3 regions of the Mesorhizobium sp. WSM4806 genome follow, and region 2 is predicted to be linked to each of the others. Evidence: predicted binding sites of a transcription regulator. Region 2 holds the regulator's gene; each other region holds the start of a gene.

Region 1 (7,298 bases), on a different contig from region 2:
TCCGCGGCAATTTTCCATAATCTCTGTCTGGCAAGGGTTTCCGCATGGTCACGGAATCCGGCATCAGAGAAACAGAGAGCGCCGAAAACGTCGACGGGATCGGCCCGGAGGCGCCAAGCCGGCAGCATATCGCGGCGCCGCCACTGGCGCCTGAATTGCCCGCCGCCAATCGCGAAGGCCTGCCGTTCCTGATGCTCGTCGCCATCGTCGTGCTGGCGGGCCTGTCGCATCTGACCGGCGCGCCGATCTTCATCACCGTCGGGCTTTTGTCGACTGGCATGGCAGGCCTTGCCGTGCATCTGCGTGCCAGGCGCACGGCGCGCCGCACGGTTGCGCTGCTTGGCGAGACCGCAGCGCGCAGCCGCGCCGAGGTTGAGAGCCTGGCCGACCGCGTGTGGGAGATGCAGGAGAGCGAGGAACGCTTTCGCGGGTTGATCGACGCGCTTGGCGATCTCGTCGTCCATCGCGACCGTGACGGCCACATCGTCTATGCCAACAAGGTTTTCGCCGAGCTTGTCGGAGCCGACCAGCGCGACCTTGCCGGCAAGGCCCTGGCCGACCTCGGCATCGACGTCGGCATCGTTCCCGATGCCGCTTTTTCCGATCATGAATGCCTGAGCTCCACCGACGTCGCCATTAGAACACCGAGCGGCCCGCGCTGGTTCTCATGGATCGAACTGTCCGTGCGCGACAAGGAGAGCGGTGCTGTCTCGCATCGCGCCATCGCCCGCGACATTACCGCCCGCAAGCACGCCGAAACGTCGCTGATCACCGCCCGCGAGCGAGCCGAATATGCAAGCCAGGCCAAATCGCGCTTCCTCGCCACCGTCAGCCACGAGATCCGCACGCCGATGAACGGCATCATGGGCATGGCCAAGCTGCTGGCGGACACCGGGCTCTCGCCGCAACAACGGACCTATGTCGGCGCCATCTCGACCTCGGCCAGCGCGCTGCTGGCGCTGATCGAGGACCTGCTCGACTATTCCAAGATCGAGGCCGGCCGCTTCGATCCCGAACCGCAGCCAATGTCGGTGCGCGAGATCGCCGACAACATCGTAGAACTCCTGGCGGCGCGTGCCTTCGCCAAGAACATCGGCCTTGGCTGCCATGTCGAACCCGACGTGCCGCAGATGATATCAGCCGATCCTGGAAGAGTCAGGCAGGTGCTGCTCAACCTCATCGGCAACGCCATCAAGTTCACCGACAGCGGCGGCGTGTTGGTGAGCATCGCTCGTGCCCGCACCGAAACCACCGACCGCATATGCTTCACCGTCACCGACACCGGTCCCGGCCTGCACGAGGACGACCTGGAGCGCATCTTCGAGGAATTCGAACAGGCTGACGGCACGTCGACTCGCGCGCATGGCGGCGCCGGGCTCGGTCTTGCCATCTCCAGGCGCCTGGTGATCGCCATGGGCGGCACGATCTCGGTGTCGAGCCAGCTCGGCCAGGGTTCGGAATTCGTCTTCGAAATCCCTGCAATATCGGCCACCGAGCCGCCGCAGAGCCGTCGGGATGCGCTGTCAGGGCGGCGCGCCGTGATCCTGTCGAAGAACGCCATCGAGGCCGACGCCATCGCCCGCACCATCCGCGCCAATGGCGGCAAGGTCGATCTGGCCACCACCGCCGCCCAGGCAGCGTCCTTCGCCGAAGGCTGCGACGCGCTTTTGGTCGATGCGGCCATGGAGGAAGGCGACGGCAGGTTGCTCAAGCGCCTTCGCCAGAGCGGCTTTGCCGATTGCGAGGCGATCACACTGATCGCGCCAACCGACCGCGGCATGCTGGGCGAGTTCCGCGCCAGCGGCTACGCCACCTTTCTGGCAAGGCCGGTGCGTGGCGAAACGTTGCTTCGCGTGCTTTTGACCAGCAGCGTGCCTGCCCTCACCCAGCCGCAGCCGGAAAAGCGCGGCGCACCAACCGCCCGCGCCATTGGCGGCCGGCGGCGGGGCCTGTCCGTGCTGATCGCCGAGGATAACGACATCAACGCCATGCTTGCCCGTGCCACGCTGCTAAAGGCCGGGCATCGCGTGAAACTGGTCGGCAACGGCAAGGCCGCCGTCGAGGCCATCACCGGCACCGACCACAAGTACCGCTTCGACGTGGTGCTGATGGACCTGCACATGCCTGTCATGGACGGGCTGGACGCGATCGCCGCCATCCGCCGGCACGAGGAGGAAACCGCCGTGTCGCCGGTTCCGATCATGGTGCTGTCGGCGGACAGTCAGGAAACGACCCGCCACGCAGTGCTCGCCCATGGCGCCAGCGGCTTCGTCACCAAGCCGCTCGACCCCGACGCGCTTGTCCATGCGGTCGAGGGTCACGTGGCCGCTTGATCCGCCGGCTGACCTTGCCTGGCTTACCTGCAGAACATAGCCGGTTGAAGGGTTGCCCAGCCGACGAAGTATTGCCGGCAGGGTCGTATCACGGTACTGTCACAATCCTGTTGCACCTACGCCGTATCCCCGTGCCAAGAGGGATGGCTCGAAGGAGAATCACTCGTGCATACAGTTATGCCGGAATGTGACGCTCGGCCGAACGCCAGGGGTGCTTTGCTCACCGGGCGCAACGTCGATGCTGTCATAAAAGGCGAAGCGCTTGGCCGTATCGGCAACCTCGAAGTGCGGCTCGCACGCAACGAGGCCGAGATCGCCGCCGCGCAGGAAGTGCGCTACCGGGTGTTCTATGACGAGCTCGGCGCCAAGAAAACCCTGTTTCAGGTGCAGGACCGCCGCGACGCCGACCATTTTGATCCGCTCTGTGATCATCTGCTGGTCTTCGACACCTCGCTGTCCGGTCCCGAGCATCGCCGCATTGTCGGCACCTACCGCCTGTTGCGGCAGGAGATCGCGGCAGCGGCCGGCGGCTTCTATTCCGAGGGCGAGTTTGAGCTGACCAATCTTATCGCCCGCCATCCCGGCCAGCGTTTCCTCGAGCTCGGCCGCTCCTGCGTCTTGCCGGAATACCGCTCGAAGCGCACCATCGAGGCGCTCTGGCAAGGTATCTGGGCCTATATCAACCACTATGGGATCGGCGTGATGACCGGTTGCGCCTCGTTCCCCGGCACCGTGCCGGCGGCACACGCCGAAGCGCTGACCTATCTCGCCCATCACTGCCGGACGAATTCGGCCTGGGACGTGCGCGCCGTCGCCGGCCGCTACTGTTCCATGGATTTGATGCCGATCGAGGCGCTCAACGCCAAGGCCGCGATCGCGGCGATGCCACCGCTGGTCAAGGGCTATCTGCGCGTCGGCGCGCGCATCGGCGACGGCTGCGTCATCGACCGCGAATTCTCGACGGTCGACGTGTTCGTGGTGATGCCGGTCAAGGAGATCGGCGCCCGCTACGTCAGCTATTATGGCGGGGAAGCCCAGCGCTTCGCCGCCTGAGATTCCAATGAGTAGCGAATAGGGAGTAGCGAGTAGCGGGAGTTCCGCCAATTCGCTGCGGATCGTTGTCCCTATTCGCTACTCGCCCTCATTTCACGGAATATCTTCCGGCCGCCGGCCGGGCCGGCTCTTGTAGGACGGAAAGGCCCAGCCGAACTTAAGCGCGCCGCCACGCACGCAGAAAGCGGCTATGAAGCCCACCAGGCCCGAGGCGAGCGGCGGCAGTCCGGCGAGATCGCCTGTTGTAAACAGGATGGCGCCCGCAAGGGCGGCGGTGACATAGATTTCTGGTCTCAAGAGCACCGAAGCCTCACCGGCCAGCAGGTCGCGCAAGATCCCGCCGAACGTGGCGGTGAGCACGCCGGTAACAACGGACACGACCGGCGAGCCGGTGATGGCCAGGCCCTTGGCGGCACCCATCACCGAAAACGCGGCGAGGCCGACGGCGTCGAGCCAGAGCAGTAATTTCCAGCGGGATTCGAGACGGTGCGCCCCGAAAAAGACAAGCATCGCCACCACCGCGCAGATCAGCACATAGCCAGAGTTGGTAACCCAGAAGACCGGCAGATTGAGGATGACGTCACGAAACGTGCCACCGCCGATGCCGGTGACGCTGGCCAGGAACAGAAAGCCGATGATGTCGAGCTGCTTGCGCGAAGCGGCCAGCGCACCGGTCGCCGCGAAGACGGCGACACCGGCATAGTCGAGAAGCTCGATCGGGTTCAAGGGCATAGCGGAGTAGGAGAGCGGGTGAATAGGGATGTATGAATAGCACGAAGCCGTACGATTGGTACGGCTCCTTTACCCTACTGCCCCTACTGCTCCTACTGCCCTATTCCCTTAACTTACGCATCCTTCTCAGCTTGCTCATTCACCGGCCCTGGCTCGACCGGCGCTTCGCTTGCCACATGCTTGGGACCGCCCTTGGCAACGCCGACCATGGCCGGCCGCAACACCCGCTCACCGATCGAATAGCCTGGCTGCACGACCTGGACCACCGTGTTGGCCGGCACCTCCGGATTGGGCACCTCGAACATCGCCTGATGGAAATTCGGGTCGAATTTCTCGCCTTCCGGCTCGAGCTTCTTCACTCCGTGCCGCTCGAGCGCCGATAGCATGGCGCGCTCGGTGAGCTCGACGCCCTCGATCAGTGACTTCAAACCGGCATCACCTGACGCCTTGGACTCAGCCGGGATCGCATCCAGTGCGCGGCGCAGATTGTCCGATACCGACAGCATGTCACGGGCGAAATTGGCAACCGCATAGGCGCGTGCATCGTGCACGTCACGGGCGGTACGGCGGCGCAGATTCTCCATCTCGGCTGCGACGCGGAGCGCGCGGTCCTTCAACTCGTCGTTTTCCTTCAGCAGCCGCACAAGCGCTTCATAGTCGCCGTCGGCGCTGCCTTGCGTGTGTTCGGTGGCAGCCCCGGCCGTCTCGGCTTCATCGGGCGCGCGTTCGTCTTTTGCCTGGTCGCTCATCGCCGTTTCCCGTCATTTCAAATGATGTGGATTTTGTGCGATATCGAGGTTTGGCGGCCAAAAATCAAGGGGCAAGCGATACTGGACAGGCCGCTCGCGCTTTTGACGACGCATCATGGAGACCTTTCGATATTAATTCAAATTTTACTGTAACCACCGGCTTTGCTTGCCAAGATGCTGCGATAGGGGAACCATTCGTCTGCTGGAAGAGTTTCGAAACCGACACAGGATTTTGAGATGGCGACCCGCAACGACGGCGACCGTAAGAATGGCGCCCCCAACGATGACGAAAGACGTGAAAGGCTGGCGGCCGGCATCAGGCGCCAGTTCGGCACCGAGGCAACGATGCACTTTCTGCGCGCGTTGCCGGCGTTCCGGACGGAGAACGACATTCCCGATCGTTTCAGGGAATTGCTTGACCGCCTGGACGGCATCGAAAGCAGCGTAGCCGCCGCTGGCAACCGGCGATAGACAACACACACGCCTGTCGCTGCGCGCCATTGGCATGCCTTTTGCCGCAGCTTGCGCGTCGCGCGACAATTACCCGCAGTAACTTTGCGTGATGCCTGGCTTGCGGCGACGAAATGGTCCGTCTATGCTTCCTGATGAACATGATTTCCCCCGAAGCTGTAGCGAACAGCAAGCGTGCCTGGTTGAAGATCCTGGCGCGCTACAAGAAACCTGACAGGCGGCGCAGCGCCGTCGAACTTGCCATCACCCTCATCCCCTTTGCCACGCTGTGGGCACTGTCCTCGGCTGCCTATGCCTATGGCCATTGGTGGGGTCTGATCCTCATCCTTCCGGCCGCCGGCTTTCTGGTGCGGATCTTCATGATCCAGCACGATTGCGGCCACGGCTCGTTCTTCGCCAATCGCACCGCCGACGACTGGATCGGCCGCGGGCTGGGCATCCTGACCTTGACGCCTTACGATTGCTGGCGGCGTGCCCACGCAACCCATCACGCCAGCGCCGGCAATCTCGATGAGCGCGGCACGGGCGACATCAGGACGCTGACTGTCGCGGAATATCGGCAAATGTCCTGGCGGGGCCGCCTTGCCTATCGCCTCTACCGCCATCCGCTCGTCATGTTCGGCCTCGGCCCCATTTGGCTTTTCATCTTTGAACAGAGACTGCCAGTCGGCATGATGCGAGGCGGCCTCACGCCCTGGGTGTCGTCGATGGCCACCAACGCGGCCATCGCGGTCGCCGCCGCCGCCCTTGTCTGGTTCGTCGGTCTCGAAGCGTTCCTGGTCGTCCATTTGCCCATCGTCGTTCTCGCCGGTTCTGCCGGCATCTGGCTGTTCTATGTCCAGCACCAGTTCGAAGAGACAGAGTGGGCAAAGGACTCCGAATGGGAGTTCCAGCATGCGGCCCTGCACGGCTCGTCCTATTATGACCTGCCGCCGGTACTGAACTGGTTCACCGGCAATATCGGCGTCCATCACGTGCACCACCTCTCCGCCAAGGTGCCGTGCTATCGGCTCCAGGAGGTCCTGAGGGACTATCCGGAACTGCGCGAAATCGGCCGCGTCACGCTTCTCGACAGCCTGCGCTGCGTCAAGCTGGCGCTGTGGGATGAGAGCCGCAGCAAGCTGGTATCGTTTCGCGAAGCGCGGATGACTGCATAAAGCACATCCCAAAAACGAACGCGCGGCGCTGTAAAGCCGCCGCACCACAGGTGCGGCGGCTTTTATAATGTGTGGCTCAAGCCGCCTGGCGTTCGTCGCGCATCAGGATCTCGCCGTGGCGGATCTCGGTGCCAAGCACTTTCAGGCATTCGCGCATGAAGGCGGCCAGCCCCGGCCAGCCCTTGGCCGACACCAGATTGCCGTCGACATGGGCGCCGGTCGGCGCGACATCGATGTAGGTGCCGCCAGCGAGCGTGACTTCCGGCTCGCAATACTGCAGCGCCGCGACTTCCCTGCCACGCAGCACGCCGTCGACCGCCATCAGGATCTGGGCGCCGTGGCAAATGGTGAAGATCGGCTTGCCGGTCTCGTGGAAATGCCGCACCAGCGCCTGCACGCGCTTGTCGATGCGGATATATTCCGGCCCGCGCCCGCCTGCCGCATAGACGGCATCGTATTCAGCCGGATTGACCTCGGAAAACGTCTTGTTGAGGATGTAGTCGTGGCCGAGCTTTTCCGTATAGGTCTGGTGACCCTCGAAGTCGTGCAGCGACGTCTTCAGGATATCGCCTGCCTTCTTGTCGGGACACACGACATGCACGGTGTGGCCGACCGCATGCAAGGCCTGTTCAAAGACGAAAATCTCGTATTCCTCGCTGAACTCGCCAACGAGCATCAATATCTTCTTACCAGCCATTCCCGGTTCCTCCCTTGGTGGCGAATTTATTTCGGATCACGAAATAATAGGCCGTATCTTAAGGGGCGGATGCCGAAAATAAAAGATTGAATCGGCAAAGTGGTCC
Region 2 (7,298 bases):
TGCGGTTCTTCCAACAGGTGCCGTTCTACAAGTTCCTGTTCGGCACGCATTGGTCGCCGCAGAGCGCCTTCACCGGCGCGGGAGCGGAGGCCGGGGCGGTCAACGAGGACATTTTTGGCATGGTGCCGCTCTTTGCCGGCACGTTGCTCATCACCTTCATCGCCATGCTGGTGGCTGCGCCTATCGGGCTGATGGCTGCGATCTACCTTTCGGATTACGCCTCCAAAAGCGTCCGCGCGGTCGCAAAGCCGGTTCTGGAAATCCTCGCCGGCATTCCGACCGTCGTCTACGGCTTCTTCGCCGCGCTGACGGTTGCGCCCTACTTCCGCGGTATCGGCGAAAGCCTGGGCCTCAACGTCGCGTCTGAATCCGCGCTCGCCGCAGGCGTGGTCATGGGTATCATGATCATTCCCTTCGTTTCCTCGCTTTCCGACGATGTGATCAACGCCGTTCCGCAATCCCTGAGAGACGGTTCCGCGGGCCTCGGCGCGACCAAGTCGGAAACCATCCGCAAGGTGGTCCTTCCCGCTGCCCTTCCGGGCATCGTTTCGGCAATGCTGCTTGCCGTCAGCCGCGCAATCGGCGAAACGATGATCGTAGTCATGGCGGCGGGGCTGGCGGCAAACCTCACGGCAAATCCGCTCGAAGCGGTCACCACCGTGACCGTGCAGATCGTGACACTGCTTGTGGGCGACCAGGAGTTCGACAGCGCCAAGACGCTTGCAGCCTTCGCACTCGGCCTGGTGCTGTTCTGCATCACGCTTACCCTCAACATCGTCGCTTTGCGCGTCGTCCAGAAATACCGAGAGCAATATGACTGATGCGATCTCGTCATTCGGCGCCGTCGGACGGCCGGTCAGCGTTCATACCGACGATGCCGCGAAGGCGCGGCTGAAGGGCCGCTACCGCACGGAAAAATGGTTCAAATGGCTCGGCGCCGCAGCTGTCGCGTTGGCCGGCTTGTTCCTTGTGCTGCTCCTGTCGACGATCGTCACGCAGGCGATTCCGGCGCTGCGGCAGAACTATGTGACGCTGCCGATCGATCTTTCAGCGGCCAAGGTCGACCCGGCGAAACTCGACGAAGTGAACTACGACGCCATCGCTCAGGAAGCGCTTACGGCAAAATTTCCGGATGTGAAGAGCCGCCAGGACAAGCGCCTGCTGCGCGGGCTGATTTCCACCGGCACAGGCGTGTTCCTGCGCAAGGATATTGCGGCTGATCCGGGGATGCTCGGAGGAACGGTGGACTATGCGGTTCCAGTTGACGATTTTGCCGACCTCTATCTCAAGGGTTTGCTTGCCGACGTCGGTTCGGACGAAGCGATTTCGACAAGCGTCACGCCTTCGGAAACCAGCGGCGACATCGATCTGACCTTCGGCGACGATGCCATGCTGGCGCTGGCGCGCGGCCATGGTGCGACCGAGGGCGAAAACGGCATGTTTACGCTGACGAGCGGCGCGTCGTCGCTGCTGGTCGCGTTCAATGGCGGCACGGTCAAGCTGACCTCGCTGTCGTCTGCGGCCAACGGCACGGTGATCGCAAAAGGCACGGTGATCGAGGCGCTGGACAGCACGGCGCCCGCCGCGAGCGGCCAGGCATTCCTGCGCGTCATCGAGACGCCGGAAGCATCGCGAAAGATTTCGGACAAGGTGATCGTCTGGCTCGACACGCTGAAGAGCGCCGGCCTGATCGAAAGCCGGTTCAACTCGATCTTCTTCTTCACCGGCGCAAGCCGCGAGCCGGAATTGGCTGGTGTCTGGGGCGCGGTCGTCGGATCGTTCCTGACCATGATCGTAACCCTCGCAATCGCCTTCCCGATCGGCGTTTCAGCGGCGATCTATCTTGAGGAATTTGCGCCCAAGAACCGGCTGACGACGATGATCGAAGTGAATATCAACAATCTGGCGGCGGTGCCTTCGATCGTCTTCGGCCTGCTTGGACTTGCCGTATTCCTGAATTTCTTCGGCATGCCGCGCTCAGCCCCGGTGGTCGGCGGCATGGTGCTGGCGCTGATGACCCTGCCGATCATCATTATCGCCTCGCGCGCTTCGCTGCGCGCCGTGCCGCCTTCGATCCGCGAGGCGGCGCTTGGCATCGGAGCGTCCAAGGTCCAGACCGTATTCCATCACGTCCTGCCACTGGCGATTCCGGGCATCATGACCGGCACCATCCTCGGAATGGCGCATGCGCTCGGCGAAACCGCGCCGTTGCTGATGATCGGCATGGTCGCCTTCATCGTCGACATTCCCGGCGGCTTCACCGATCCCGCGACGATCCTGCCGGTGCAGATTTTCATGTGGGCGGATTTCCCGGAAGCGGGGTTCCAGCAGAAGACTTCGGCGGCGATTTTGATTTTGCTGGTGTTTTTGGTCATCATGAACGCCATCGCGGTGATACTGCGCAGGCGCTTCGAGCGGCGCTGGTAAGGAGTAGAGGATATGAACATCATGACGGAAGCCGGCGTCGAGCAGAAACTGAGCAGCGCAACCAACGCCCCTTCGATCAAGATGAAGGGCGAAAAGGTCTCTGTTCACTACGGCGAGAAGCGAGCTCTGTTCGACGTCGATCTCGATGTCCGCGAGCATCAGGTGACAGCGTTGATCGGGCCATCGGGCTGCGGCAAGTCGACGTTCCTGCGTTGCCTGAACCGAATGAACGACACCATCGATATCGCGCGGGTGAGCGGCAAGATCACGCTCGACGGCGAGGACGTCTACGATCCGAAAATCGATGTCGTCGAGCTGCGAGCTCGCGTCGGCATGGTATTCCAGAAGCCGAATCCGTTTCCGAAGTCGATCTACGAAAACGTCGCCTACGGTCCGCGCATCCACGGCCTGGCCAGGAGCAAGGCCGAGTTGGACGGCATCGTCGAATCGAGCCTGAAGAAGGCCGGCCTGTTCAACGAGGTCAAGGATCGCCTGCTCGAGTCGGGTACCGGACTGTCCGGCGGACAGCAGCAGCGCCTGTGCATCGCGCGCGCCATCGCGGTGTCGCCGGAAGTGATCCTGATGGACGAGCCCTGTTCGGCGCTCGATCCGATCGCCACCGCCCGCGTCGAGGAACTGATCGACGAACTGCGCCAGAACTATACGATCGTCATCGTCACCCATTCGATGCAGCAGGCGGCGCGCGTGTCGCAACGCACGGCGATGTTCCATCTCGGCTATCTGGTCGAGGAGGGCGCGACCGACAAGATGTTCACCAACCCCGACGACAAGCGCACCCAGGACTACATCACCGGCCGGTTCGGCTGAGCGGTCCGGCGAATTTCGAACACGAGGACAGCACCATGGGTGAACACACCGTCGCATCTTTCGACGAGGAACTGGAGCACATCGACCGGCTGATCCGCGACATGGACGAGCTCGCCGCCGCAATGGTCGCGGCCTCGATCCGCGCGTTGCTTGCGTCGGACAATGCGATGGCGCAGCGCGTCGTCTCGGACGACGCCATCATGGATGCGCGGCAGCGCGAACTCGATGACAGCGCCATCACGCTGATCGCCAAGCGGCAGCCGATGGCGCAGGATCTGCGCGCCGTGGTTGGCGCAATCCGCATGGCGGGCGATCTCGAGCGCATCGGCGATCTGGCCAAGAACATAGCCAAGCGGGTCAGCGCAGTCGGGCAGAGCGCGACGCCGCGTAATCTGTCGCACGGTATCGACGCGATGGCGGACCTCGTTCTTGTGCAGCTGCGCGGCGTGGTCGAGCACTATGTGTCGCGCGATGCCGGCGCGTTGAAGGAACTGCGCGCCGACGACCAGAAGATCGACGTGAAATACACGGCGGTTTTTCGCGAGCTCCTGACCTACATGATGGAGGATCCGCGCAACATCACCGCCTGCACGCACCTTCTGTTCTGCGCCAAGAATCTCGAGCGTATCGGCGATCACGTCACCAACATCGCCGAAAACGCCTACTTTGTCGTGACCGGGCAGCAATTGCCGGCGGATCGCCCGAAGCTCGACGAAACGACGATGTCGGCGCCGGCGACATGACAGGAGTGACCGGCCGATGATCGCGCCGCGCATCATGGTGGTGGAGGATGAAGAGCCGCTGGGCGTCCTCCTCCGTTACAATCTTGAATCCGAAGGCTATCAGGTCGAGGTGGTGACGCGCGGCGACGAGGCCGAAATCCGGCTGCAGGAAAACGTGCCCGATCTTTTGGTGCTCGACTGGATGGTGCCGGCGGTTTCCGGCATCGAGCTTTGCCGGCGCCTTCGGGTGCGCCCCGAAACCGAGCGGCTGCCGATCATCATGCTGACCGCGCGCGGCGAGGAGAGCGACCGGGTGCGCGGCCTTTCGACCGGAGCCGACGACTATCTGGTCAAGCCGTTCTCGACACCGGAATTCATGGCCAGGGTCAAGGCGCTGCTGCGCCGCGCCAAGCCGGAAGTGCTGTCCAGCGTGCTCAAGGTCGGCGACATCATGCTCGATCGTGAATCGCACCGGGTCTATCGCAAGAAGAGCGAGATCCGGCTCGGGCCGACCGAATTCCGGCTGCTCGAATTCATGATGCGCCACCCGGGCCGGGTCTTCTCGCGCAGTCAGTTGCTCGACAATGTCTGGGGCGAGACGATCTACATCGACGAGCGCACGGTGGACGTCCATGTCGGCCGGTTGCGCAAGGCGGTCAACAATGGTCGCATGCCCGATGTCATCCGCACCATCCGCGGCGCCGGCTATGCGATCAGGGAAGACTAGCTAGGGATGTGCTGATATTCAGGTGATGCCGGCCTGCGAACGGCGGCTTCCTGCGCTTACCTACAGCGCCGCGCGCCCTGTTGGGCACGCAAAGGACGCTGTAGAACTTTGATTTTGCGCACGACCTTTCCGAAATCGATCTCGATTTCGGGGTCATGCGCGGGCTCACGTACCCAAAAGTACGCTCCGCTCCGGTTCTCGGAACCCACCATTCTCGACTCGGCCTGACCTGAATCTCAACACACCCCAAGTCGCGACCCGGGAATCCTTCAAGCCACGTTCTTTCCGACCGAGCCGGCTCGTGCCTGGATGCTCGGCGCGAAAATCTCCTGGTCGACGAAGCTTAGCGCCCGCATGGCGCAACCTTCGCGGATCAGCGGCAGCTCGTTCGGCTCGGTGTCGAAGGAAATCGAACCCGAATGCTGGCCGCCGGCGGTCTGGGCGATGGCCTCGCGCAGGGCCGGCTCGATCAGGTCGAAGGCGGCAGCGCTGGCGCCGACCATGGCCACCGGCGCCGGATCGATCAGCGCAAACAGGCTGCCGAGCCCGAAGCCGAGCGCCTCGCCGGCCTTGCGGTAGGCTTCGCGCTCCGGTCCGTCCATCTCGCGCGCCCGGGCCGCCAAGGCCCGCATGTCGGCGTCGCTGACATCGGCGACCGGCTCGGCGTTCTCGCTCAACAGCCTTGCGTTGCGCCAGATGGCGTAGTTGCCGGCATAAGCCTCGACGCAGCCGCGCCGCCCGCAGCGGCAAAGCGCGCCGCCCGGCCGATGGATCATGTGGCCGAATTCGCCGCCTGAGGAGTGGGTGCCGGTGAACAGCTCGCCCTTCAGCACCAGCCCCATACCGATGCCGTGCGAGAGCAGGATGGCGATGAAATCGTCGCGGTAGCGATCCGGGTGGCGCCAGCGCAGCGCCACGGCCATCATGTTGCAGTCGTTCTCCATGATGGCAGGGATGCCGAACTCGCGTTCCAGAATGTCGGCGAAGGCGATGTTCGTCTGCGGCGTGATCGGCGACCACAACATGGCGCGCGCGTGGGAATCGGTGATGCCCTGGATCGCCAGCGCGATGCGGGCGACGCTTTGGACATCGAGGTCGGGATCTTCGAGCCGGCGCCGGACGATGGCGACACATTCGTCGATCAGCGCGTCACGCGACATGGTCAGCGTGTCCAGCCGGCGCTGTTCCTCGGCGACCACTTGCCCGGCATAATTGATGACGGCGACCGACAGGAAATTCAGCGACAACACGACGGCCAACACCGCAGCGGCTTGCGGATTGAGGCTGAGGCCGACCTGCGGCCGGCCGCGTTTCAACGAAACCGTCTCGCTCGCCTTGCTCTCGGCCAGGATGCCTTCCTGGATCAGGTCGGCAGAGATCGCCGATATGGTCGAATGGCTGAGGCCGGTGGTCGCGGCGATCTCGGTCCGCGACGGCTGGCCTGCCCGGCGCACGGCCGAAATCACCATCGCCCGGTTGCGCCGGCGCAGATCGTCATGACGGATTCCCACCGACATTTTTTTTCCTCCTCATTGCCGCGGCCGCTCATGAATCGGAAGCCGTCGGTATGCCGGACAAATACTGGCAGAAGCAGAAGGGGCTGTCATTATTTATTCCGAGCCTCGAAAAAAAGCCCGACAGGACGTCAAAATCCATCAGAATTGGTGTTGACAGTGCTTCCGCGTTGGACCAGTATTTTTTCGAGGCTCGAAAAAATAGAGCCTTTGTGCCGGCCTTCGGGCCAGTTGGTCGCGCCCTACGCGGCGCAGGGAGGAATATCATGAAGAGATTCGCAGCCGCCATTCTGGCGGGGGTCGCCATGTCGCTGACGCTCGCGTCGGCCGCGCAGGCCAAGGACAAGGTCATTGGCGTTTCGTGGTCGAACTTCCAGGAAGAGCGTTGGAAGACCGACGAAGCCGCCATGAAGGCGGCGATCGAGGCCGACGGCGACAAATATATCTCCGCTGACGCACAGTCCAATCCAGGCAAGCAGCTGACCGACGTCGAAAGCCTGATCTCGCAGGGCGCCAACGCGCTGATCATCCTTGCGCAGGATGCCTCGGCCATCGGTCCGGCGGTGCAGAAGGCGCTGGACGAAGGCATTCCGGTCGTCGGCTATGACCGGCTGATCGAGAACAAGGACGTCTTCTATCTGACCTTCGACAACCAGGAAGTCGGCCGCATGCAGGCCCGCGAAGTGTTCAAGGTGGCGCCGGAAGGCAATTACGTCTTCATCAAGGGCTCGGGCGCCGACCCTAATGCCGATTTCCTGTTCGCCGGTTCCATGGAAGTGCTCAAGGATGCCATCGACAGCGGCAAGATCAAGAATGTCGGCGAGGCTTATACGGACGGCTGGCTTCCCGCCAACGCCCAGAAGAACATGGAACAGTTCCTGACCGCCAACGACAACAAGGTCGATGCGGTGGTTGCCGCCAATGACGGCACCGCCGGTGGCGTCGTCGCGGCGCTGACGGCGCAAGGCCTGGCCGGATCCGTCCCGGTTTCGGGCCAGGACGGCGACCATGCCGCGCTGAACCGTATCGCGCTCGGCACACAGACCGTATCGGTGTGGAAAGACGCGCGCGAGCTCGGCA
Region 3 (7,298 bases), on a different contig from region 2:
AGGCGGCGATGCCGCCGATCAGGCCGCCGCCGCCTACGGCGACCAGCAGCGTGTCGAGTTCAGGCAGGTCGGTCTCGATCTCAAGGCCGAGCGTGCCTTGCCCGATCAGCGTTTCCTCCTGGTTGAACGCATGGATCTGCAGCGCGCCGGACCTTTCGGCAAAGTCTTCGCTGGCGGCCAGCGCTTCGGCATAGCGTGCGCCACCGACGACCAATTCGGCGCCATAGCCGCGGATGCGTTCCAGCTTGGCCGGCGGGCTCACTTCGGGAACGAAGATGGTTGCCTTGTGGCCAAGCCGCATGGCGGCGTAGGCGACCGCGGCACCATGATTGCCGCCCGATGCCGCGACGACGCCAGCCTCGGGAACCGGCCGCTCGAGAAGATTGGTGAAGGCGCCGCGCGCCTTGAACGAGCCGGAATGCTGCAGGCATTCGAGCTTCAGGTCGACGCTAAGAGGCGGGCGGCCGAAATCGGCCATGTCGACGCGCAGCACCGGCGTGTGGCGCACGAAGGGCCGGATGCGCGGCTCCATTGCGGCGATGCGTTCGCGGGTGATGCTATTGCCGTTCAGCATGGTCTGCTCCCAAGGGTTGACATCACTTAGTAACTTAGCAAAATGACTAAATGCAAGAGGTTGATGTCTTCAAGGCGATCGCCAACGAGCGCAGGCTGCAAATCCTCGATTGGCTGAAGGATCCGCGCGCGCATTTTACGCCGCAGACCGATGGCGATCTGGTCGAGGACGGCGTCTGCGCGCTGCTGATTGCGGAAAAGCTGGGGATTACCCAGGCGACGCTCAGCGAGCATATGCGGGTGCTGACCCAGGCTGGCCTTCTGCGCAGCAAGCGTATCAAGCAGTGGACGTTCTATCGCCGCGACGAAGGCAGGATCGCCGAGACCAGGGCGCTGATTCAGCACCGGCTGTAGCGCCGCAGACGATCTATTCTTGTTTGACCATGATCCTTTCCGAAAACCGGTTCTCACTTTTTCGGGATCATGGGTCTATTCAAGCCAATCGGGCAGCGAATCCAGGCCGATCAGCTCGTCATAGGTCTGGCGCCGGCGCACGACATGGAAACGGTCGCCGTCGACCAGCACTTCAGGCACCAGCGGCCTGGTGTTGTAGGTGCCGGCCTGCACCGCGCCATAGGCGCCGGCGGTGGCGACGGCGATCAGGTCGCCGGCCTTCAGCCGCGGCAGGTCGCGGTCGAGGCCGAGATAATCGCCGGCCTCGCAGACCGGGCCGACCACGTCGACCGTCATGCGCGGCGCCGCGGCCGGCTGCTGCACCACCGGCTTGATGTCATGGAAGGCGTCATAGAGCGTCGGCCGGATCAGATCATTCATCGCGGCGTCGACGACCAGGAAATTCCTGGCGTCGCCCTCCTTCACGAAGATCACCTGGGAGACCAGGATGCCGGCATTGCCTGATATCAGCCGGCCCGGCTCGAACATCACCTTCAGCCCGAGCTTGGCGACGTGCTTCTTGACGATCTGAGCATAAGCGTCCGGCAGGGGAGGCGGGCTGTTGTCGACGCGGTAGGGAATGCCGAGGCCGCCGCCGAGGTCGATATGCTCGATGGCGTGCCCGTCGGCGCGCAGCACGCCGACCAACTCCACCAGCAGCGCAAAGGCGTCGTCGAAGGGCTGCAACTCGGTGATCTGGCTGCCGATATGAGTGTCGATGCCGGTGACCTTGATGCCAGGCAGCTCAGCTGCGCGGGCATAGACCTTTCGCGCCTTCTGCCAGGGAATGCCGAACTTGTTCTCGGCCCTGCCGGTGGAGATCTTCTTGTGGGTCTTGGCGTCGACATCCGGATTGATGCGCAGCGAGATCGACGCGACCTTACCCAGCGCCGTGGTGCGGGCCGACAGCAATTCAAGTTCCGGCTCGGATTCGACGTTGAAGCACAAAATGCCGGCCGAGAGCGCAAAATCCATTTCGCGCGCGGTCTTGCCAACGCCGGAAAACAGGATCTTGCTGGCTGGAATGCCGGCGGCCAGCGCGCGTCGCAATTCGCCTTCCGAGACCACGTCGGCGCCGGCGCCGAGTTTTGCCAGGATTTTTAGCACCGCCTGGTTGGAATTCGCCTTCATGGCGTAGCAGACCAGCGCGTCGAGCCCGGCAAAGGCCTGCGCAAACACGCGGAAATGCCTGGTCAGCGTCGCCGTCGAATAGCAATAGAACGGCGTGCCGACGCTTGCGGCGATCTCTGATATCGCCACGTCCTCGGCATGCAGCACGCCGTCGCGGTAGTCGAAATGGTTCACGAGAGTGGTTCCGGAAGTTGGAGCACGATGAGATCGGCCGATCTCATCGGCTCTAGATCAACGGATCGAGAATGAATTTTTTGTCCTCGACCGGTTTTTCCGGCTCCGGCGGCACCGGCTGCTCGGCCTTTTGTGCGTCCTTGCGTGCCTGCACGGCCGCCTCATACGGCGTGTCGAGCCCGGCTTTCCTGCCGCACGCCGTAACGGTCGCCAGCGCCGCCAGCAGCGTCAGCGTCACCAAAATCCTGCTTGCGGTCATTGATCCATCCGTCCGAAACTTTTGCCCGCCGCTTTTAGCCGAGTTTATCCGGCATTGCACCCCGGCAATCACGCCCTGCCGATGTGCTTTTTCCAGTAGCGGATCTGCTTCCTCACTTCCGACGGCGCGGTGCCGCCGAAGCTCGTGCGGCTCTTTACCGAATTCTGCACGGCGAGCACCGAAAACACGTCCGCCGTGATGCCGGGGTGAATGGACTGCAAGTCTTCCAGCGGCAGCCTGTCGAGCCCGATCTTCCTTGCTTCGGCCAGCGCCACGGCGCGGCCGGTGACGTGGTGCGCCTCGCGGAACGGCAGACCGAGGCTGCGCACCAGCCAGTCGGCGAGATCGGTCGCGGTCGCATAGCCTGACCCGGCGGCCTTCTTCATGGCGGCGGCATTCACCGTCATGTCGCGCACCATGCCGGTCATCGCCGCCAGCATCAGGTCGAGCGTCTCGGCGACGTCGAACACGGATTCCTTGTCTTCCTGCATGTCCTTGCCGTAGGTCAGCGGCATGCCCTTCATGACAGTCAGCAGGCCGACCAGATGGCCGGTGACGCGGCCGGTCTTGCCGCGCACCAGCTCGGCGGCGTCGGGGTTCTTCTTCTGCGGCATGATCGAGGAGCCGGTGGAGAATGAGTCCGACAGCCTGACGAAGCCGAATTGCGGCGTCGACCAGATGATGATTTCTTCGGCCAGCCGCGACAGATGCGTCGCGCAGATCGCCGCCAGCCCCAAAAACTCGAGCGCGAAATCGCGGTCCGAAACGCTGTCTAGGGAATTGCGCATCGGCTCACGGAAGCCGAGCGCCCTGGCCGTCTGGTGCCGGTCGATCGGAAAGCTGGTGCCGGCAAGCGCGGCCGCACCGAGCGGGCTTTCGTCCATCCGTTCGATAGCGTCGCGAACACGCGACAGGTCGCGCGAGAACATCTCGACATAGGCCATGCAGTGATGGCCGAAGGTTACCGGCTGAGCCGCCTGCATGTGGGTGAAGCCCGGCATCACCGTTGCCGCATGCTCCTCGGCCCGCTCCAGGAACGCCGTGATCAGACCCTTCAGCGCCTCGGCGACGCGAAAGCACTCGTCCTTGACCCATAGCCTGAGATCGACCGCCACCTGGTCGTTGCGCGAACGGGCGGTATGCAGGCGGCCGGCAGCCGGGCCGATCAGCTCGGCAAGGCGGGCCTCGACATTCATGTGGATGTCTTCCAGCCTGGTCGAGAACTCGAACGTGCCGGCTTCGATCTCTGCCAGGATCGTGTTCAGCCCGTGAGCGATTTTTTCTTGGTCGGCCGCCGAAATAATGCCGGTTTGCGCCAGCATCTCGCTGTGGGCGATCGAGCCTCTGATGTCCTGCGCGTAGAGTTTGCGGTCGAACGAGATCGACGCGTTGATCGCTTCCATGATCGCGGCCGGACCCGAGGCAAAACGTCCGCCCCACATCTGGTTGCTGGCCTTCTTGTCGCTCATCGCTATAACCCGTGCTCCGGAGCAGTTTTAAAAAATGGCAGACGGCAATCGATTTTTCCCGGCCCCGCGCCTCATCCTCGCCGCTTTGGTGGCAGGCGTGCTGGCCGGCGCGGTCGCGGTATATGTCAGCGAAAGCGGTTCTGGCAACAACGCCCCCGCTCAAGTCGCGGTTGGCGACAGCAAGGACGATGTCGCCTGCGCCGCCAAGGCCGACCGCGCCAAGACGGTCGCGGCGGCTGCCACCGGCCAGGTTGCAGCACTTTTGCCGGCCGATCCGCCGCAATCGCTGAAGGGCCTTGCCTTCAACAGCCCCGACGGCAAGCCGATGACGCTCGCCGACCATGCCGGCAAGACGGTGCTGCTCAATCTGTGGGCGACATGGTGCGCGCCCTGCCGCGCCGAAATGCCGGCGCTCGACGCGCTGCAGAACGAAATGGGCAGCGATGCCTTCGAGGTCGTCGCGGTCAATGTCGATGCCGGCGACGACAGCAAGCCGAAGAAGTTCCTCGAGGAGACCGGCGTCGAGGCGCTCGGCTACTACCGCGATTCGACGATGGCGCTGTTCAACGATCTCAAGACACGCGGCCTGGCGCTCGGCCTGCCGGTCACCATGCTGATCGACGGTGAAGGCTGCCTGATTGCCCACATGAACGGCCCGGCAGAATGGTCGAGCCCCGACGCCAAGCGGCTGGTCGAGACGGCGCTCGGCAAGTCGGACTAATGCATGTCGCGCAAAGTGCGCTCTTTAGGAGGCGCCGACGATTGCCGGTCGTCGTCGTTGTTCGATTGGTAAGCCGGCTTTTCAATTGCTTTCCATCGGCTCTCATCTCGAAGCGCACGCCACTTTAAGTGGAAATCAAGTTCATCGGCCTGCAACAAAACCGTTGTCCAATTGTCACGGGCGGCACATATTGGCATTGCGAGAGTGCCCCTTTCGCCAATGACAAACGGGAGATGAAACATGAAGTTCTTCGGCTTCGCGGCCGGTGTCGCCGCCACCTTGACCCTGCTTTCCACCACATCCGCCTTCGCCGTCACGCAGATCAGCTGGTGGCACGCCATGACCGGCGCCAACGCCGAGGTCGTCGGCAAGATCTCCAAGGATTTCAACGCCAGCCAGAGCGACTATGAACTGGTTCCGGTGTTCAAGGGCACCTATCCGGAGACGCTGAATGCCGGCATCGCCGCCTTCCGCGCCGGCCAGGCGCCCGATATCCTCCAGGTGTTCGACGTCGGCACCGGCGTGATGATGGCGGCCGAGGGCGCGATCAAGCCGGTGGCCGAGGTGATGACCGGTGCCGGGATGACCTTCGACAAGAGCCAGTATCTGCCCGGTATCGTCGGCTATTATTCGAAGCCGGACGGCACCATGCTGTCCTTCCCCTACAACTCCTCCTCGCCGATCCTTTACTACAACAAGGATATCTTCCAGAAGGCCGCCCTCGACGTGAACAATCCGCCCAAGACCTGGAACGAGGTGTGGGAAGCCGCCAAGAAGATCAAGACGAGCGGCGCCGCCCCTTGTGGCTATACCTCGACCTGGCTGACCTGGATCCATCTGGAGAATTTCGCGGCGTGGAATGATGTGTCGTGGGCGACCCAGCAGAACGGCCTGGCCGGCGGCGATGTCGAACTCAAGATCAACGCGCCGATTTTTGTCAACCACTTCCAGGCGCTCGCGGATCTCGCCAAGGACGGCACCTTCAAATATGGCGGGCGCACCTCCGAAGCCAAGCAGATCTTCCTCGCCGGCGAATGCGGCATCTTCACCGAATCGTCGGGCGGCCTCGGCGACATCGTCAAGTCCGGCATGAACTACGGCATCGGCCAGCTTCCCTACGACAGCGACGCCAAGGGCGCACCGCAGAACACCACGCCGGGCGGCGCCAGCCTGTGGGTGTTCGGCGCCAAGTCGGACGAGCAATACAAGGGTGTCGCGGCGTTCTTCGCCTACCTGTCCAAGACCGATGTGCAGGAATATCTGCACCAGAAGTCAGGATACCTGCCGGTGACGCTTGCTGCCTACGAGGCGACCAAGAAATCGGGCTTCTATGACAAGAACCCCGGCCGTGAGACACCCATCCTGCAAATGACTGGCAAGGCGCCGACCGACAACTCGAAGGGCGTGCGCCTGCCGAACCTGCCGCAGGTGCGCGATATCCAGAACGAGGAGTTCGAGAAGATGCTGGCCGGCCAGCAAACCGCTCAGCAGGCGCTTGACAACGCGGTTACGCGCGGCAACGCCGCAATCAAGGAAGCGCTGGAGAACTGACGAGATTATCTCGGTTGGTGTCGGTTTGAATATCGCCCACGCGAGTTCGCGTGGGCGTCCCCGAGATAGCGAAGGAAATCAGCCTGTCTCCCCGCGTCGTCTTTCCCAACAAGATCCTGCCCTACCTGCTGGTGGCGCCACAACTCGCCATAACACTGGTTTTCTTCTACTGGCCGGCCGGTCAGGCGCTTTACCAGTCGATGCTCAGACAGGATCCGTTCGGGCTGAGGACCAGGTTTGTCTGGTTTGCCAATTTCCGCAAGGTGCTGGCCGATCCTGCCTACCTCAATTCGATCAAGGTCACCGTGGTGTTCTCGCTTGCGACCGCGATCGTCGCGATGTGCGTGGCCCTGCTGCTTGCGGTCATGGCCGAGAAGGCGGTGCGCGGCAAAGGCCTCTACCGCACCCTGTTGATTTGGCCCTATGCCGTGGCGCCGGCGATTGCCGGCATGCTGTGGCTTTTTCTGTTCAATCCTTCAATCGGCTCGTTGGCCTATTTGCTGCGAAGCCTCGGCATCGCCTGGGACCCGCTGCTCAACGGCACCCACGCCATGATCCTGCTGGTGTCGGCGGCTGCCTGGAAGCAGATCAGTTACAATTTCCTGTTCTTCGTCGCCGGTCTGCAGGCAGTGCCGAAAACGCTAATCGAGGCGGCGGCCATGGACGGCGCCGGCGAGACCAAGCGCTTCTGGACCATCGTCTTCCCGCTGCTCGCGCCGACCACCTTTTTCCTGCTGGTCGTCAACACCGTCTATGCCCTGTTCGATACGTTCGGCATCGTTCATGCCGTCACCGGCGGCGGGCCGGGCAAGGCGACCGAGACGCTGGTCTACAAGGTCTACAATGACGGCTTCGTCAATCTGATCCTGGGCGACTCGGCGGCGCAGTCGGTCATCCTGATGGCAATCGTCATTGCGCTCACCGCTATCCAGTTCCGCTACGTGGAACGCAAAGTCCATTACGGCTGAGGGCAGCGATGATCGGCCAGTCTCCGCTCCGCACCTTCATCGCCCATGCCGTGCTGATC

What was found. The regulator PhoB, encoded in region 2, activates phosphate uptake and scavenging genes when phosphate is short. The targets are predictions, from matches to a motif close to TGTCATNNANCTGTCAT.
Region 1: olsB (l-ornithine N(alpha)-acyltransferase) is a predicted target of PhoB. The motif match lies at 2,431-2,447, and genes of this name have one in related genera.
Region 3: ugpB (sn-glycerol-3-phosphate ABC transporter substrate-binding protein UgpB) is a predicted target of PhoB. The motif match lies at 4,882-4,898, and genes of this name have one in related genera.

Annotation. Positions count from the first base shown of each region.
Region 1 covers NZ_JBVVQZ010000010.1:92,143-99,440, forward strand. The annotation lists gene AC0L2M_RS16885 (ATP-binding protein) at 45-2,333, shown strand; gene olsB (l-ornithine N(alpha)-acyltransferase) at 2,499-3,386, shown strand; gene AC0L2M_RS16895 (trimeric intracellular cation channel family protein) at 3,480-4,112, opposite strand; gene grpE (nucleotide exchange factor GrpE) at 4,232-4,867, opposite strand; gene AC0L2M_RS16905 (hypothetical protein) at 5,105-5,338, shown strand; gene AC0L2M_RS16910 (fatty acid desaturase) at 5,473-6,495, shown strand; gene AC0L2M_RS16915 (DJ-1/PfpI family protein) at 6,572-7,192, opposite strand.
Region 2 covers NZ_JBVVQZ010000013.1:5,747-13,044, reverse strand. The annotation lists gene pstC (phosphate ABC transporter permease subunit PstC) at 1-821, shown strand, start outside; gene pstA (phosphate ABC transporter permease PstA) at 814-2,427, shown strand; gene pstB (phosphate ABC transporter ATP-binding protein PstB) at 2,440-3,255, shown strand; gene phoU (phosphate signaling complex protein PhoU) at 3,291-3,998, shown strand; gene phoB (phosphate regulon transcriptional regulator PhoB) at 4,015-4,704, shown strand; gene AC0L2M_RS19825 (ROK family protein) at 4,974-6,221, opposite strand; gene xylF (D-xylose ABC transporter substrate-binding protein) at 6,485-7,298, shown strand, end outside.
Region 3 covers NZ_JBVVQZ010000018.1:108,082-115,379, forward strand. The annotation lists gene AC0L2M_RS25355 (threonine/serine dehydratase) at 1-574, opposite strand, end outside; gene AC0L2M_RS25360 (ArsR/SmtB family transcription factor) at 625-927, shown strand; gene lysA (diaminopimelate decarboxylase) at 1,003-2,271, opposite strand; gene AC0L2M_RS25370 (hypothetical protein) at 2,324-2,530, opposite strand; gene argH (argininosuccinate lyase) at 2,599-3,999, opposite strand; gene tlpA (thiol:disulfide interchange protein TlpA) at 4,034-4,720, shown strand; gene ugpB (sn-glycerol-3-phosphate ABC transporter substrate-binding protein UgpB) at 4,961-6,271, shown strand; gene ugpA (sn-glycerol-3-phosphate ABC transporter permease UgpA) at 6,355-7,239, shown strand; gene ugpE (sn-glycerol-3-phosphate ABC transporter permease UgpE) at 7,248-7,298, shown strand, end outside.